One region of the Synechococcus sp. BIOS-E4-1 genome, then DNA from elsewhere that is predicted to be linked to it. Evidence: predicted binding sites of a transcription regulator. Region 1 holds the regulator's gene; the other holds the start of a gene.
The links. Region 1 encodes NtcA, which controls nitrogen genes in cyanobacteria. Its sites were predicted from a motif close to GTANCNNNNGNTAC; they were not measured.
Positions count from the first base shown of each region.

Region 2: the regulator NtcA is predicted to act here: its motif matches at 5,483-5,496, upstream of SynBIOSE41_RS07515 (DUF4278 domain-containing protein).

Region 1 covers NZ_CP047935.1:409,816-417,167, reverse strand. The annotation lists gene SynBIOSE41_RS01820 (lytic transglycosylase domain-containing protein) at 1-1,534, shown strand, start outside; gene SynBIOSE41_RS01815 (hypothetical protein) at 1,496-2,005, opposite strand; gene SynBIOSE41_RS01810 (thioredoxin domain-containing protein) at 2,126-2,671, shown strand; gene thyX (FAD-dependent thymidylate synthase) at 2,738-3,463, shown strand; gene dcd (dCTP deaminase) at 3,494-4,087, opposite strand; gene SynBIOSE41_RS01795 (cob(I)yrinic acid a,c-diamide adenosyltransferase) at 4,087-4,695, opposite strand; gene rph (ribonuclease PH) at 4,839-5,576, shown strand; gene ntcA (global nitrogen regulator NtcA) at 5,652-6,386, shown strand; gene SynBIOSE41_RS01780 (DUF3084 domain-containing protein) at 6,445-7,352, shown strand, end outside.
Region 2 covers NZ_CP047935.1:1,420,281-1,427,632, reverse strand. The annotation lists partial or broken gene SynBIOSE41_RS18060 (sugar porter family MFS transporter) at 1-233, opposite strand, end outside; gene SynBIOSE41_RS07550 (hypothetical protein) at 683-865, opposite strand; gene SynBIOSE41_RS07545 (hypothetical protein) at 1,062-1,226, shown strand; gene SynBIOSE41_RS07540 (hypothetical protein) at 1,745-1,969, shown strand; gene SynBIOSE41_RS07535 (hypothetical protein) at 2,090-2,566, opposite strand; gene SynBIOSE41_RS07530 (hypothetical protein) at 2,781-2,954, shown strand; gene SynBIOSE41_RS07525 (hypothetical protein) at 3,527-3,931, opposite strand; gene SynBIOSE41_RS07520 (metallothionein) at 4,167-4,325, shown strand; gene SynBIOSE41_RS07515 (DUF4278 domain-containing protein) at 5,226-5,396, opposite strand; gene SynBIOSE41_RS18055 (hypothetical protein) at 5,621-5,752, opposite strand; gene SynBIOSE41_RS07510 (hypothetical protein) at 5,882-6,178, opposite strand; gene SynBIOSE41_RS07505 (hypothetical protein) at 6,178-6,435, opposite strand; gene SynBIOSE41_RS07500 (SDR family oxidoreductase) at 6,533-7,300, shown strand; gene SynBIOSE41_RS07495 (hypothetical protein) at 7,285-7,352, shown strand, end outside.

The sequences.
Region 1 (7,352 bases):
CAATGCCCTGCATCTGGCGCGATGGGGAGCCAGATGGCCAGGAGCGAGGCGACTGCTTCGCCAGGCCTGTGGCGACATCACAGGCCAGGGACTTGAGCAGCAGCAGCGTCTGCAACTCGCCGCGGCCCTGGCTGAGCTTGGTGATGGCCGATCCGCTGAACTTTGTCTACAGGGAACGCCCCTGGCACCGTCGCAGGCTCTGACGATCGGGCGCACACTGTTGCGAGCCGACAAGGAACAGCAACAGCGCGGCGAAGCGATGTTGTTGCAGCTGGCCAAGGATCATCCGGATAGCCAGGAAGCGCTGGAGTCAGCAGCGTTGCTGAGCGAGCCCTTGCGTCCGAAACAGGCCTTGATCGACGCCTTGCCTGAATCCCTCCAGAAACGGTCAGCTGATGTGGCCGCCGCACGGGTCCGTCTGGCAGGGGGCGAGGGAGGGCTGGTCGTGCTCAAACGTTGGCCAGGCCATCCAGCCAGCTGGCAACTGCAGTGGGACCTGGCTCGTGACGCACTCCTGACCGGTCAATGGGAACTGGCACGGTCATGGTTGGTTGCGATCCCAGCTGAACAGCTTCCTGACCCCCTGCGTGCTCGCCAGCAGTTTTGGCTGGGGATGAGCATGGACAAACTCGGAGACAACAACGCTGCCAGACAGATCTGGCAAACCCTGACGCGTCAGCAGCCGCCCGGTTACTACACCTGGCGAGCTCAGGCCAGGCTTGGATCTGACAACTTGCCTGCTCTCTCAGGAGACAAGGTGATCACGGCCACAGAGGCTGACCGTCTGAACTCTGACCAGACCTGGAGCCCTCTCAACAGCGGTAGCCCGTTGATTGATCAGCTCTGGCGCCTTGGCATGAATCAGGAGGCCTGGGAGACCTGGCGCAGCGATGCAGGCAACGCCGATCCATCACCACAGCAGCTCCTGCGGGAAGGCCGGCTTCGACTGGGGGTGAACGACCACTGGACCGGTCTGAGCCGGCTGTGGCGGGCCAGCCTGCGACTGGTGTCCCCGGACTGCAACACGCGCCAGTTGCTGCACAACAGTCTTCACCCCAGACCGCTACTGCCTCTCTTCCTGGCCGCTTCAGAACAGGAGAAGGTGCGATTGGAACTGCTGCTGGCCATTGCCCGCCAGGAATCTCGCTTCTCGCCTGGCGTGGCTTCACCCGTGGGTGCCGTGGGACTTCTGCAGCTGATGCCAGCCACTGCCGCGGAACTGGCAGGAGAAGAGCTCAGCAACGACGATCTACGCGAACCGGAGCGCAATGCGATTCTCGGAGCCCGCTATCTGGCCGATCTGCTGGACCTTTGGCAGGGCAACCCATGGCTGACAGTGGCCAGCTACAACGCAGGGCCGGGGGCAGCAGAATCATGGGTGAGCGCTGAACTGGAAAAAGACCCTGAGCTGTGGGTCGAACGCATCCCATACCCTGAAACCCGTCTCTACACCAAGAAAGTGCTCGGCAATCTCTGGGCCTACCTGAACAACAGCTCAGGCAACGATCGCGGCACTGATCGCTGCACCGAATGAAGCCGGGGGGTTGGGCAGATCTTGCCCGATCCAGATGCCGGCGATCACGATCACCGCAAGCCAGAACGCCATCAGCTGCGGAGGGGGAACCACCTTGATACGGCTCAGGTCAAGGCGCGCCAGCAGGGTGGCGGACCCCAGAATCAGCACATCGGACAACAGGCTCAGGCTGAGAACGTAGAGGCCAACGGTGATCAACAGCGTGAGAGTGACCACCAAGCTGAGGACGCGACTCGATGCCATCAGCATGGAAAGCTGACGAAGCAGCAGATCGGGCATCGTGCAAATCACCACCACCACCACCGCCTGGATCATCTCGAGAGCCCAGAACGTGCTCACCGAAATCGAATGGGCCTCAGCCAGCCAGGCCTCCTGGATCGCCCAGTGATGGCCGAGGAACAGCGACACCACGAACAGAACGATCAGCAGCGGGGCCCGAAGCGGCAGCAAGAGGAAACGCAAGACGGGCATCGGCTTGGGGCAGATTCGCGGCGGACAAGCGTCGATCAACGACGCGATCATCTGCGGTCAGACGCTAGCAACAGCAAGCGGTTTGTCCTGTCAGAGTGGTGTCATTGATGTCAGTCCGGGATGAGCGACAGCGCTCCAAACTCCAGTCTCACCACATTTCAGAAAGTTCTGCTGCTGGTTTCAGCCCTGGTCTTGGCTGTCGGCCTTTTCCTGGTGCGCAACGGCGGTTCGATCGAATCGCCGCTTGATCAGCTCGCCAGACGTTCACTCTCTCCGGAAGTGGCTCTCAGCAACGGTCGGCCCACGATCCTTGAGTTCTATGCCGACTGGTGCGAGGTCTGCCGGGAGATGGCTCCAGCGATGCTTGAGGTTGAGCAACGCCACAATGCCGATCTGGATGTGGTTCTCGTCAACATCGACAATCCGCGCTGGCTTGACCTGACCGATCGCTACGACGTCACCGGAATTCCTCAGCTGAACCTGTTCTCTCCGGACGGCACAATGCGAGGTCGCTCGCTCGGAGGCCGCAGTGAAACCGAGCTGGATTCGATCGCCAATGCCTTGATTGAGGGCAGCCCACTTCCAGCACTGGCCGGGGTGGGCAGCACCAGTCCTCTTCCGGAGGCCGCCTCGGCGGATTCCACCGGTCCACGAAGTCACTCATAACCCCGGTTAATGCTGACCGGGGAGGCGATGATCGACCGACACCCGTACCCGAAACCTCAAAACCTCATGGATTCCCGCTTCCGGGTCGAACTGATCGCCGCCACGCCCAATCCCCAGCAGAGCGTGTATGCCGGCATGCACCAGGACTACAGCGAGGGATTCGTGGTGATGGAACGCGACCAGTGGCCGAACGAAACGCGAGCTGGGGAAATCTGCATCAAACGGCTGCTGGGTGGCATGAAAGGCCATTACGGCCCACTGGAACATGCCCAGATCGTGCTGAACGTGGGCTGGTTTCCTCACTCGGTGATGCAGCAGGCGCGAACGCACCGGGTGGGAGTGAGCTTCGATGTTCAATCGATGCGTTACACAGGCGAGCGGATCTGCCGTGCGGCTGATGGGGAACTGGATCTTGAGGAGGTGTTCTATCTGCGGCCGGTGGGTGAGTATCGAGACCGGCTGGGCAAGAAATACACCTACGTCCAGGAACAGAGACTGATCGATCTGAAACTCTGCCAACTGGCAGCGGAGCGCTATCGCGATCTGTTACGCGAAGGCTTTTCCGAAGAGCATGCCCGAGGCATCCTGCCGTTTGACTACAGACAGCATTTTGTTGTCAGTTTCAGTCTGCGAGCCTTCCTTCACTTCCTCGATCTGCGTTCCAAACTTGACGCGCAACAGGAAATCAGAGAGCTCTGTGACTTGATGTGGCCCCATCTCCAGAGCTGGGCACCTGAGTTCGCTGACTGGTACGAGAAAAACCGCCTGCACAAGGCGCGATTGGCTCCCTGACCGAGAGGCGAGATCCATGTCTTGTCGGCCTTAAACCTTGGCCAGTGTCACCTTTTCAGGTTGATGCTGGTATTTGCCTTGGCGATCGCTATAGGTGGTGTCACAGGGATCGCCTTCGAAAAACAGCAGTTGGCAGATGCCTTCATTGGCATAGATGCGGCAGTCAGCTCCTGAACTGTTGCTGAATTCAAGCGTGAGATGCCCCTCCCAGCTGGCTTCAGCCGGTGTGGTGTTCACGATGATTCCCAGACGTGCATAAGTGCTTTTGCCCAGGCAGATCACGGTGATGTTCGGCGGGACCTTCATCTTTTCCAGAGCCACACCCAAGCCATAGGAATGGGCTGGAAGAATGAAGTAGTCACCATCGTCATCATGGTGAAGCTCTGTGGGCTCAAGATTTCCAGGATTGAACCGTTTGGGGTTCATCACTGTTCCAGGAACATGCTTGAAAATCAGAAATTCCCGAGGCGATAAACGCAGGTCGTAGCCGTAGGAGGAACATCCAAAGCTGAGAACAGGTGCAAGCTTCTGTTCAGGATCCAGATGACGAATCAAGCCTCTCTGAAAGGGTTCGAGCATGCCTGCGGCAGCCTGTTCCGTGATCCAACGGTCGTTCTTGAGCATCAGAAACCCCTACGCAGTTCCGTCACTTGATCGGCCAGGCCCATGAGAGATTCCGGGATCGACGGTCCTGTGATGATCACATCCATGGAACCAGGGCGTGCATCCAGGCTGTCACGCACCTCAGCTTCGTTCAGATAGCCCAGTGCGATAGCCAAACCGAGTTCATCCAGCACCAATTGATCGAGATCACCACTGGCGAGGTGGCGGCGACAGATCTGCCAGACCGCCTGCACAGCATCCACAGTCGTGGGTTCAGTTGAGCTGGCCGGATCTGAAAGACATCCCATCACTGCAGGCCTCATCCAGACCATGCGATCGCAGAGCGTGATCGCCGCATCAGGCCCCTGTGCGACTCCACCCTTGAGGAACTGCATCACTGCGACACGGCTGCCAAGCCCAGCGGATCGCAGTGCCTGACTGAGCACTGTGCCGAAACTGCCTCGATACGGGGCGGTATGCACCTGCAACTGCCCCTCAGGAGCCACCAGATGCAGTGGCTGATGAGGCTGAAGCGAGGGCAGGGGATGCAGGCCGGTACGGTTCAGAGCCCGTTGATCGGCGCCGCTCTGCTCGCGGGAGCGATGGCTTGGGCTCAGGCTGGCTGTCATCTCGGTCGCTTCCGTCGTAACTGGAATCGAATCGACCCAGCGGAACTCGAATCTAGCGGCGAAAATGCAAATCACAATCCCTTTGACACCATCCCTGGTGTCTCTAGGCCAACTGGCAGGCTCAAGATCCCGAACCTTTCCCCATGAGCGAACCCCAGCGCAACGTTGATCGCCAAGATGGCCGCCAACCCGCCGACCTCAGGGCCTTCTCTGTCGACTGGGATCCCATGGGTTTCGCTCTGAGCTCCGTCATCGTTCGCACCGGACGTACCACCGTGCTCTGCAGCGTCTGCCAGGAAGACGGTGTCCCTCGCTGGCGACGTGATCAGGGCCTGGGGTGGCTCAGCGCTGAATACCGACTGCTGCCGGGATCCACTCCTGATCGTCAGCGCAGGGAACTGATGAAACTGTCAGGACGAACCCAGGAGATCCAACGCCTGATCGGCCGCAGCCTTCGCGCCGCAATCGACATGGGGGCTTTGGGTGAGAACACACTGCTGATCGACTGCGATGTGATTCAGGCGGATGCGGGGACCCGGACAGCGGCCATCACCGGCGCATGGCTCGCCCTGCAGAAGGCCTGCGAACGGCTGCTTGCACAAGGCCGCATCAGCACCAATCCGGTCATCAACCAAGTGGCAGCGGTCTCTGTGGGCCTGATCGAGGGGCATCCTCTGCTTGATCTGGACTACAGCGAAGACAGCCGGGCCGATGTGGATCTCAATGTGGTGATGAACAACGCCGGCGATCTGCTCGAGCTGCAAGGCACTGCCGAGGGTGCACCATTCAGTCGCCGGCAGCTCAACAGCCTTCTGGACCTTGCCGAACCAGGGCTCAAGCAACTCATGGCCGCACAGCTGAATGCACTCCATGGGGACTGAGCCAGAAGAACCGTGTGCGTTGCTACAGGGTGACGGCGCATCGCTCCTTAACTTCCCCGCATTGATGCGTTGGTCATGGCCGAAGTGATGCGCGGCTTCAGTCGGACTGCTCCCCAACCTGGGCGATCCACAGAGACAAGCCTGACCAATGCGCCCAACCCCGCCAGCAGAACCCTGCTGGAAGTGATCCGTGATCTGGATGGTGCCAGCACCGAAATGGTGGAGCGGAACAAGACAATCTTTTTCCCTGGCGACCCCGCCGAACGCGTCTATCTGATCCGAAGGGGGGCTGTACGTCTGTCGAGGGTGTACGAGTCGGGGGAAGAGATCACCGTTGCCCTGCTGAGGGAAAACAGCCTGTTCGGAGTGCTCTCACTGCTCACCGGGCATCGCTCCGATCGGTTTTATCACTCCGTGGCATTCACCAGAGTGGAGATGGTGACAGCACCAGCGAGCTCCGTGCGCCAGGCGATCGAAGCGGACACCAGCGTGGGATTGCTGTTACTGCAGGGTCTCTCCAGCAGAATTCTGCAGACCGAGACCATGATCGAAACACTCACACACCGGGATATGTCCTCCCGTCTGGTGAGTTTTCTGCTTGTTCTCTGCAGGGACTTCGGCATGCCTGGGTCCCAGGGCATCACCATTGATCTGCGTCTGTCTCACCAGGCCATCGCTGAAGCGATCGGATCCACCCGTGTCACGATCACGCGACTGCTTGGCGATCTACGCAATTCAGGCCTGGTCGAAATTGACCGCAAGAAAATCACCGTTCTCGATCCGATTGCACTGGCCAAACGTTTCAGTTAATCCCTCGACAGGTGAAGATGGGCAGCACCTCAGCGGCCTGCCGCATGTTTGACCGTCCGTGACCGGCTGGCTTCTGCTGCTGTCCCTGTTGATCCTCGGGGGGGTGCTCTCCACCCTTGGTGATCGACTGGGTTCAAGGGTCGGCAAGGCCCGGCTGAGCCTTTTTGGTCTTCGCCCACGTCAAACCGCGGTGGTGATCACAGTGCTGACGGGGAGCCTGATCAGCGCCCTGTCGCTGGGGCTGATGCTGCTGGTGAGCCGTCAGCTGCGGGTTGGACTGTTTGAACTCAACGACCTGGAAGCACGCCTGCGCAGCAGTCGCTCAGATCTGAAAGGAAGCCGCAAGGCTCAACGCAAGGCCCGTCAACAACTCGAGGAGGCTCGCGCCGATGAAATCAAAGCCAGGAAGATCCTGGCTGATGCAGAGGCCCGGGCCGGTGAGCTGCGCAGCACACTTCAACCGCTGCAGGAACAGACGCGCCGACTTGAAGCTGAACGACAGAGACTCAGCCAGGACGTGCGCAACCGCGATGCGGAAATCCAGCGCACGGATGATGAACTTCAGGCGGTGCGCGAACGCATCAGCTCCGGTGAAGCGGAGCTCCAGCAACTGGAGGAGAACCTGCTGGCACTGCGGCGTGGAGATGTGGCCATCAGCAGTGGTCAGCCACTGGCCACCGTCACGCTCAAGCTGGATCGTCCTGATCAAGCCCGGCAAGTGATTGACCAGGTGTTGCGGGAAGCCAATCTGCAGGCCTTTCAGAAAGTTCTGCCAGGACAGGCACCTGATCGCCAGATCATCCTCGTGCCCCGCCAGGACATTGAAAGACTGGAAAAAGCCATCCGAAAACCTGGCACCTGGGTGGTGCTGCTGCGCTCAGCGGCCAATGTGCTGCGTGGTGAGCGAGTGGTTTACGCCTTCCCGGATGTACGTCCCAATGTGGCCATCACCATTGAGGGAGAAGT
Region 2 (7,352 bases), 1.0 Mb from region 1:
AACTGCATTCCCGGCACCCTGCCGATGGAAGCTGTCATTCGGGTACTGAACAGAACCGTGAGCACAGCTCCTATCGGAGCAGCCGCAACAACAAGGCCCAGATGCGCCGGAGTCAAACCCAAGCTGACGCGAAGCGGATCTGCTGCTCCATTGACAATGACCTCGGCGTACCCGAAAAGGAAGCCGCCCAGAGCAGCGGAGATGACAGGCCAAAGAATCGACAATGCAGCCATGGCCATGGCTCAGTCCCCACCGCAGTTATCAAACTGATCACAAAACGGGCCAGAGACAACGTTGTCGTTTGGGTGCATCAACAAACGACGGGAATCATCATTCTCTGGGGACGGGGAGCCAGACAGAAGCGAAGGATGTGCAAACTCGGTGAAATGCCTCCGGGTGCCATGCGCGATTTCACCGTTGTCACAACAGATCAACGGCTGAAAAAAGACAACAAAAATGAAGATGTCCACGACTGCCAACGCTGATTGAATAGCGTCATTAGTGATCGTGCAGATCACAATCCAAACATTGGAGAATAAAACAAGAGTGCATATTGCCAGAAACTTGAATCCCCTGGCTTGATTTCAAATGATGGGTTGAACAACAGGTAAGCGAACGCGTTGGATGCTTTGCTAACGCGAGGGACGGCCCAACTCAGGCAGGAGAAGCAACAGCGAAGCGTTTAAGCCGTGAGCTGGAGAGATTGCTCAGCCAGAGCTCGGAAAATCTCCTGCTTCTTGCATTCAAGAAAATCCTGCTCATTGGGATCACCTCCGGGCCAGTTGCGCAACGCATCACAGGTGGTCTTGTATTCCAACCGCAGAGCGTTCAAGTCGTACGAGAAGGTGGCGACAGGCTCGTTCATGGGAAACACGAAGGGATGAAGAAATTATTACAAGTTTTCATGCCGCCTTGACGTAGCAGCAGCAACAGTATCCACTTTTCGCGGGAACGTTAGACAGCAGCTGATCTGTTCGCGAGCCGCAACTGTGCGGATATCTCGATCACGGACAACAACCGGATTTAGCGATGGTTTCGATGTTCTTCAACTGCTGGTTCTGATGACTTACGAAATCCGCAACTGGGCCGTGATCGCTGCGGCCATGGAAAAGCAAGGCGCCACTGACAGCCAGATGTATCGACGTGCAAAAGCAATGGCCAACGGCGGCATTGACCCGATGCCGACAAGCTATCCGGCAGCTCCCTACAGCATCTCAGTGGCCTGAACGCTCCCGAGACAATGCTGATCCTGGGGGAGGCTGGACAATCAGACCTCCCTTTTTTGATGGGTCCACACCACTGAGCGGAGCCGGTCATGCGCTCCTCGGCATCGATTCAGAGGCATCTGGTGATCAAGCCCATCTGAATTGATCACGTCGGTTCGCGCCACTCCAGCAATCAGCCGCCGACTGTTCTGCGAGAAAACCGCAGAAAACAGGTCTGATTTGCTGCTGAGTCGAAGTGCACGGAGGGGCCGACCTGGGTTACACCGGAAAGAACCGCTTTTGGTGCTATGCCGTCAATCGACAAGAACGCAACGCAACAGAAGAAAGCCGAAGCGCCAAAACCCCTGACGCTCCTGGCCCGTCCCGTGTATCCGGGAACACGCGGAACACCTCACTCCAACAGCTGAAGGACGACCACTCAGCTTCAAATCGCTGGCATCCGAAGGGCTCAAAACATCAGCCCTTCAGATGCCATCAACACGCACTGGAGCCATGATTGAACCAGGACACGTGGCGGCATGAATGACAGCGACACCACTGACTCCTGGATCCATATCGAACAATTCAGCGAAAAGCACTCCTGGAGGCAAACCTGGATCTTTCTGGGTGGTGCAGTGGTGGTGTTTGCTTTCGCACTGCTCTATGAGATCGACAAAGACCTGAATTGCAAGTCTGATCAGGTTTCGATCAACTCTTTGACACAGACACAAGCCATAACCCTTCACAACGCCATCAAAAAGTGATCAACTCAGCAATCCTGACGGGTAGTTCTCGTCTACAGAACAACAGATCTGGCCATTAAGAGAGAGATTAAACAGTCAAGAAAAGATTATATTTGCATTTAAAAACCCACCAACATAGCCTTACAGAACGTCCTGAACAGCTTTTAAAGCGGCTTGCTGGATTTGGAAAATATAGTTTTCGTTCAAAGCGAGAGTATCCTTGGTCATCAGAATCTCGAGCTGCATTAGCTGCTGATAGTGGGGGTGCCGGCAGAGCTCAAAAATGAAATCGAGCTGATCCGGGCTGCAAGTCTCGGCATACACCTTGATGTAATCCTGCTCAACCTCATTCCAGCTGAAAAGCTGACCGATCGCACGTGTCGCGGCCACCTCCAGACGTTGGCGAACAATGGATGTCAACTGACTTCCAGCACCCATCTTGAAAACGGTTTGCGCCCCCAGGTCGCGCCCAGGAGTGAAACGCTCTTCAAGCTTTTGGCAACGCATCACAGCCTGAATACGACGCTCCTGTTCCTGCGCATGAGACGGATTGACACCGGCAAAGAGAATCGACACGATCACAACCAGCAGCTGACGCCTGCGGAAAAGAACGTTCAAGAAGGGTGAATCAGCATCACGGCAACGAGTTTGACCGCTCAAGCCAAGCCAAGCTTGAACAAGCCTTGGACAACGGGGTCTGTATCCAGAGACAGATGTCTTGTTCAACCTGATTCGAAGATGTCAGCACAAATGACACGGCACGCGCTTTTGGCACAACCAACAACAGATGCACGCCCTTAAGGTTTTCTCAATAATTATTTGATTGTCTCTTTTGCAGTTCACGAATTCACCTCTAGGGCCCCGGCAGACGACTGCTGACCCTGTCAATCTCTACACCGAACGCCTGAATGGACGCATGGCCATGCTGGGGTTGGCCATCGGGGTCACCGTTGAAGCAGTGACCGGCAAAGGAATCCTCGATCAGGTGTTGGGTCTGTTCAGTTGACCCCAATGGGTTGAATTCCCGATGCTCTTCGACGGTCCATGAGCTACGACTGAAGCATCGGTACGTTGAGCATGACCGAACTCTTCAGCAATCCATCTTCAGGTCGTTCTTCAGATGTCTTGATTCATCTTTCCGAGTGGCTCGCGATGATCTGCATGCAGACGCTTCTGACCCTCGCTTTGTGGCCACTGAAATTGATGTACAAGCGTCCAAGGCCTGAAGAATCGTGGCCAGCCTGGCACGCCAACCAGAAACTCTGCCGGACTGACCAGCGCTACTGCTGAGCAATCATCAAGAGGGGTCCCAACAACAGCCCTAAATGATCACGGTGAAAGCTGATTCAAGCGTTGGCCAGAAGAGACCACTCTTCTCTTCACAGAAGGCCTGGCGTCAGCGCAGAGCCTGGATCGGGCGCTAAAAGATCAACAACCTGGTGCAGGCAGTGGTCGACAGAACCCTGTTCATTCAGCGAGCTGGTGAGACTGTCGACAACACTGCGCTTCAGAGGTGGGCATCTCCAATGTCACCCGAGTTGAGCAACAACACATCACCCGAAAGAGGGATTCATCAGTTCAAGCAGAGGGAGTTGAGTTGGCGAGAATTTCACAGGTTCCGGTCACAGGAGGTGCTCCCAACCCGGGGATATCACTGGTGAGTGCTCCGGTTGAACGGTCCAAGACATTGAAAAGGTATGACCCTGTGTGGGGCAGCTCCTTGCCAAAACGAACTTTTGCGCTGGTGAATTCAGCTGGATATTCAGTGCTGCTCAGGAATGAAGGCTGGTAAGTCCATGCTTTACCAGCCTCCTCGTCGAGGGTGATCTCCCAGAAAGTTCGGTTCACTCCAGACACATCGCAGCGCAGATAGACCTGATCGGCCTTGGCAAAGTTGATCCATCCTTCCATTGCTGAAAGCGCAGCTGCAGCAAACAGCCCGCCAACAGCAGAACCAACGACAACCCGACGCAGACAGACCATTCATCGAAACAAGTTGGAGCAAGACTCTTTGATCCAGACGCAGAACACATCCCCCCAGCGAGCGATCGTGCATCCTGGCGATCAGTAAAAATCCTGAACTTGCTGAAGAGCCAGAGCCCTGGCAAGCGGGTGAATGGCCACTGCACTGAGGTGATGGACTGGAGACGAGCACCCATTTGGGGGATGAGTCCGGACACAACCCGTCGTAGAAAGGATTGACTAAAGAGGACTGCTTATGTCGATCCCAACCCCAACCTGCGCCTGTGAGCCCTGCGATTGCACGATTGCTCCCCAAACAGCTGTCGAAAAAGACGGCAAGCTGTTTTGCTCTCAGCCTTGCGCTGATGGACATGCCGGAGGGGATCAGTGCTGCAGCAGCTGCGAGTGCTGCTGATTTCTGACCACACGCTTTGAATAAACCAGGCCCCGCCCGATCGAGTGGGGTTTTTTGTTTGTCCTTGCAAAGACCGTCATCAGCGCACAGGAGCACTGATGGACAAAAGGGCTTGCAGCTGCGCATGGCGGCTGGCGTCCATGGCGAGCAGCCTGTCGAACGCTTCATTGGCACGCTGCATCTGGAGTCGCGACCACCTCAGCTCACAATTTTCGATCCAGGCCAGTCGGACCTCTCCCCAACGGATAACGGGCAGATATCAAGGGTGCGATAACCGCGAATGATCAGGATCTCAGCAGCAGATGCCTTGGCCGAGAATGCAAGCCTTGCCCTGGCAAGCAGCTTGATTGCTGTTGATCAAAGCTGTCTCGGATCTCGCCTGCTTCCGAATCAGGGCACGCCATTCCCACTATTGAAGCTTTTCTCAGCGAAGGCAATGCGCGATTCGACTGATGCCCAAAGCACCACAGCGGGTGGATAGTAAGGCCACGCAACCGGAGGAACCAAACATGGTCGATACTCCACCTGAGCAGATCGAAGAAGCAGACTGACTTCTGGCCCCTGCTCCAACAGTTTCAACAATGACCTGGGTTGGTCGATTGGTTAGGTACACATCAGAGACGTCACGCCAATCGCCGCTTCGTTTGCACCGCCTGAGGTGCCCCAGAAGGAAACAACCCGACACCTAGAGCGATGGCCCCAGGGCGCCTCTAGCCAGAAGCTTCGACCCCTTCCTATCTCCACAAGCGAAGGGTTGAACAATGCACAAACGAGCGAGTTAGGCCGTCTTTCCAGCGGGAAGGGCGGCCTTCCTCTTTGTGGACCAACCCGCGTTGTGACATCAGACTTCGACAAAAAAAGCCTCGCCGAGGCGAGGCCACATACCAAAGCGATGTTGGATTACCTGGCGTAGGAAACACCGCGATAGGCAAGCTTGGGATGAAGGTCCCGCGCTGCCTGCCTGCGACGGGCGTTGTAGTGCTCGCGCCGGTAGGTGAGTTCAACACTCTGCTTTGGAACAGCAGTGTGATGAGGGGTGTAGGTCTGACCTCTGTAGATAAGAGCTGTCATGAATGGTTCCTCGAAGCAAGTTCAGGTCCCCGTTCCTTGGCCTGAATCGAACTGCGCCTCTCTGAAGCAAGAGGTGAACGTTGTTGGTAGCTGTTGCTACAGACTTCTTATAGAACAAACGCCAATGGTTTAGTCGTTCAAATGGATACAAAACGCATCCAACATCTCAGGGAAGGGGTCTCAGCTGTTCAGCACAGAAGCTGCTCTAGTCAGAAGCTCAGTGTTCAAAGGTGGGGATAAGCATTCGCCAACCCCCAGACCGCCAGTGCTGTAATACAGGCGAAGGTCATTGCAGCCCAGGCCGCGGTGCTGGAGCTGGAGCTTTTCGACAGTGGAAGCTGAATTTTGCGTGCCATCACGTGGACATCGACTCACCTCCTTAGTGGCTCAATCAAGCCCAGATCGCCAGTGATATCCGTGACCCCTAACCATTCACCAAGACCGGGAAAGGCGCCACTGGTTTTCAAAATGTTGCCAGCGTCTGCTCAGACAGGGCAGACCAACTGCACTGCATTGGATCTGGAGGAAAACAAGAGCACAAAATTATCGCCATGGCCATTCAATCCAGTTTGCTCGCGCAGCAAATCAGTGCTGGCAAGGGCCAGGCCACAGGTCTCGCAGAACAACACCGGCAACGTTGCAGCACTGCCCTGCATGGCCTGAAGATCCAAAGCCTGGCGAACTGCACGCTGCGAACGCTCCAGTCCGAGTCGCTCCACAAGAGCAGGCCAGAGGTCGTTCACTGGAGCGCTGGCCGCAAAATCAACTGAAGGATGGGACATCAGACAGGCAGCTGTTCAATCGCCACCACAATCATCTGTGGTGAGACCTCGATCACCTCCAGAGGATCCTTGTTATCGAGGTAGGCCTCAAACGACGAAAACCGCTCAATCCGGGGAGCAGCCTCCTTCACGGCACAGGCCGCAATCCAGTCGTTGTCATCCGGTTTAACGGACACATAGGCCTGCAACGCCTCCTCCAAATCTCCGCCATCGCCAATGCCCTCCCCATGCCAGAACGCTTCAAAGAATTCAGACATCGGACACGGGAAACGAGCTTGTTGATCATGGCTCCGACCTGGGCCACTGCACAGTGCCTGAAAGCTCGAGAATGGGGATTGAGGGACCGGCAGAACAATGCAGGATTCGCTGTTCAGGCTTGATGGTCAGGTGGTACTGGTGACGGGCTGCCGGCGTGGGATCGGCCAGGCCATGGCGGATGCACTGGCCGAAGCAGGAGCGGACATTGTTGGCATCAGCGCATCGCTCAACCCCGACAGCAGTGAAGTGGGAGATGCAATCCGTAAGCGTGGTCGTCGATTTTCCGGTTTTCGCTGCGACCTCAGCGACCGCCACACCGTCGACCTCGTTCTGGACCAGGTTCTCAGCCAGCATCCGGTCATCGACGTGTTGGTGAACAACGCCGGCATCGTGCGCAGATCACCGGCGGAGGAGCACAGCGATGAGCTCTGGGACACGGTGCTGGAGGTCAACCTCAGTGCAGCATTCAGAGTCAGTCGCAGGATCGGGGCAGTGATGCTGGCTCGCGGCAAGGGAAGCATCATTTCCACAGCCTCCGTGCTCAGCGATCAGGGTGGATTGAATGTGGCGAGCTATGCCGCCAGCAAAGCGGGCCTGGCCAACCTCACACGCTCACTGGCCAATGAATGGGCAGGACGCGGTGTGAGAGTGAACGCCATCGCACCCGGGTACGTGGACACAGAGATGACTGAGGCGCTGCAGTCAGATCCACTCAGATCGCGGCAGATTCTGGAACGCATCCCCGCCGGGCGCCTGGGATCACCTGATGATCTGCGCGGACCGGTGGTGTTTCTGGCCAGTGAGGCCTCGCGCTACGTGCATGGAGAGACACTGGTCGTGGATGGCGGTTGGATGGGTCGCTGAGCTCTCAGGAGATCAGGAGAGAGCGTTTGGATGCGGCATGGCTAGACACGGG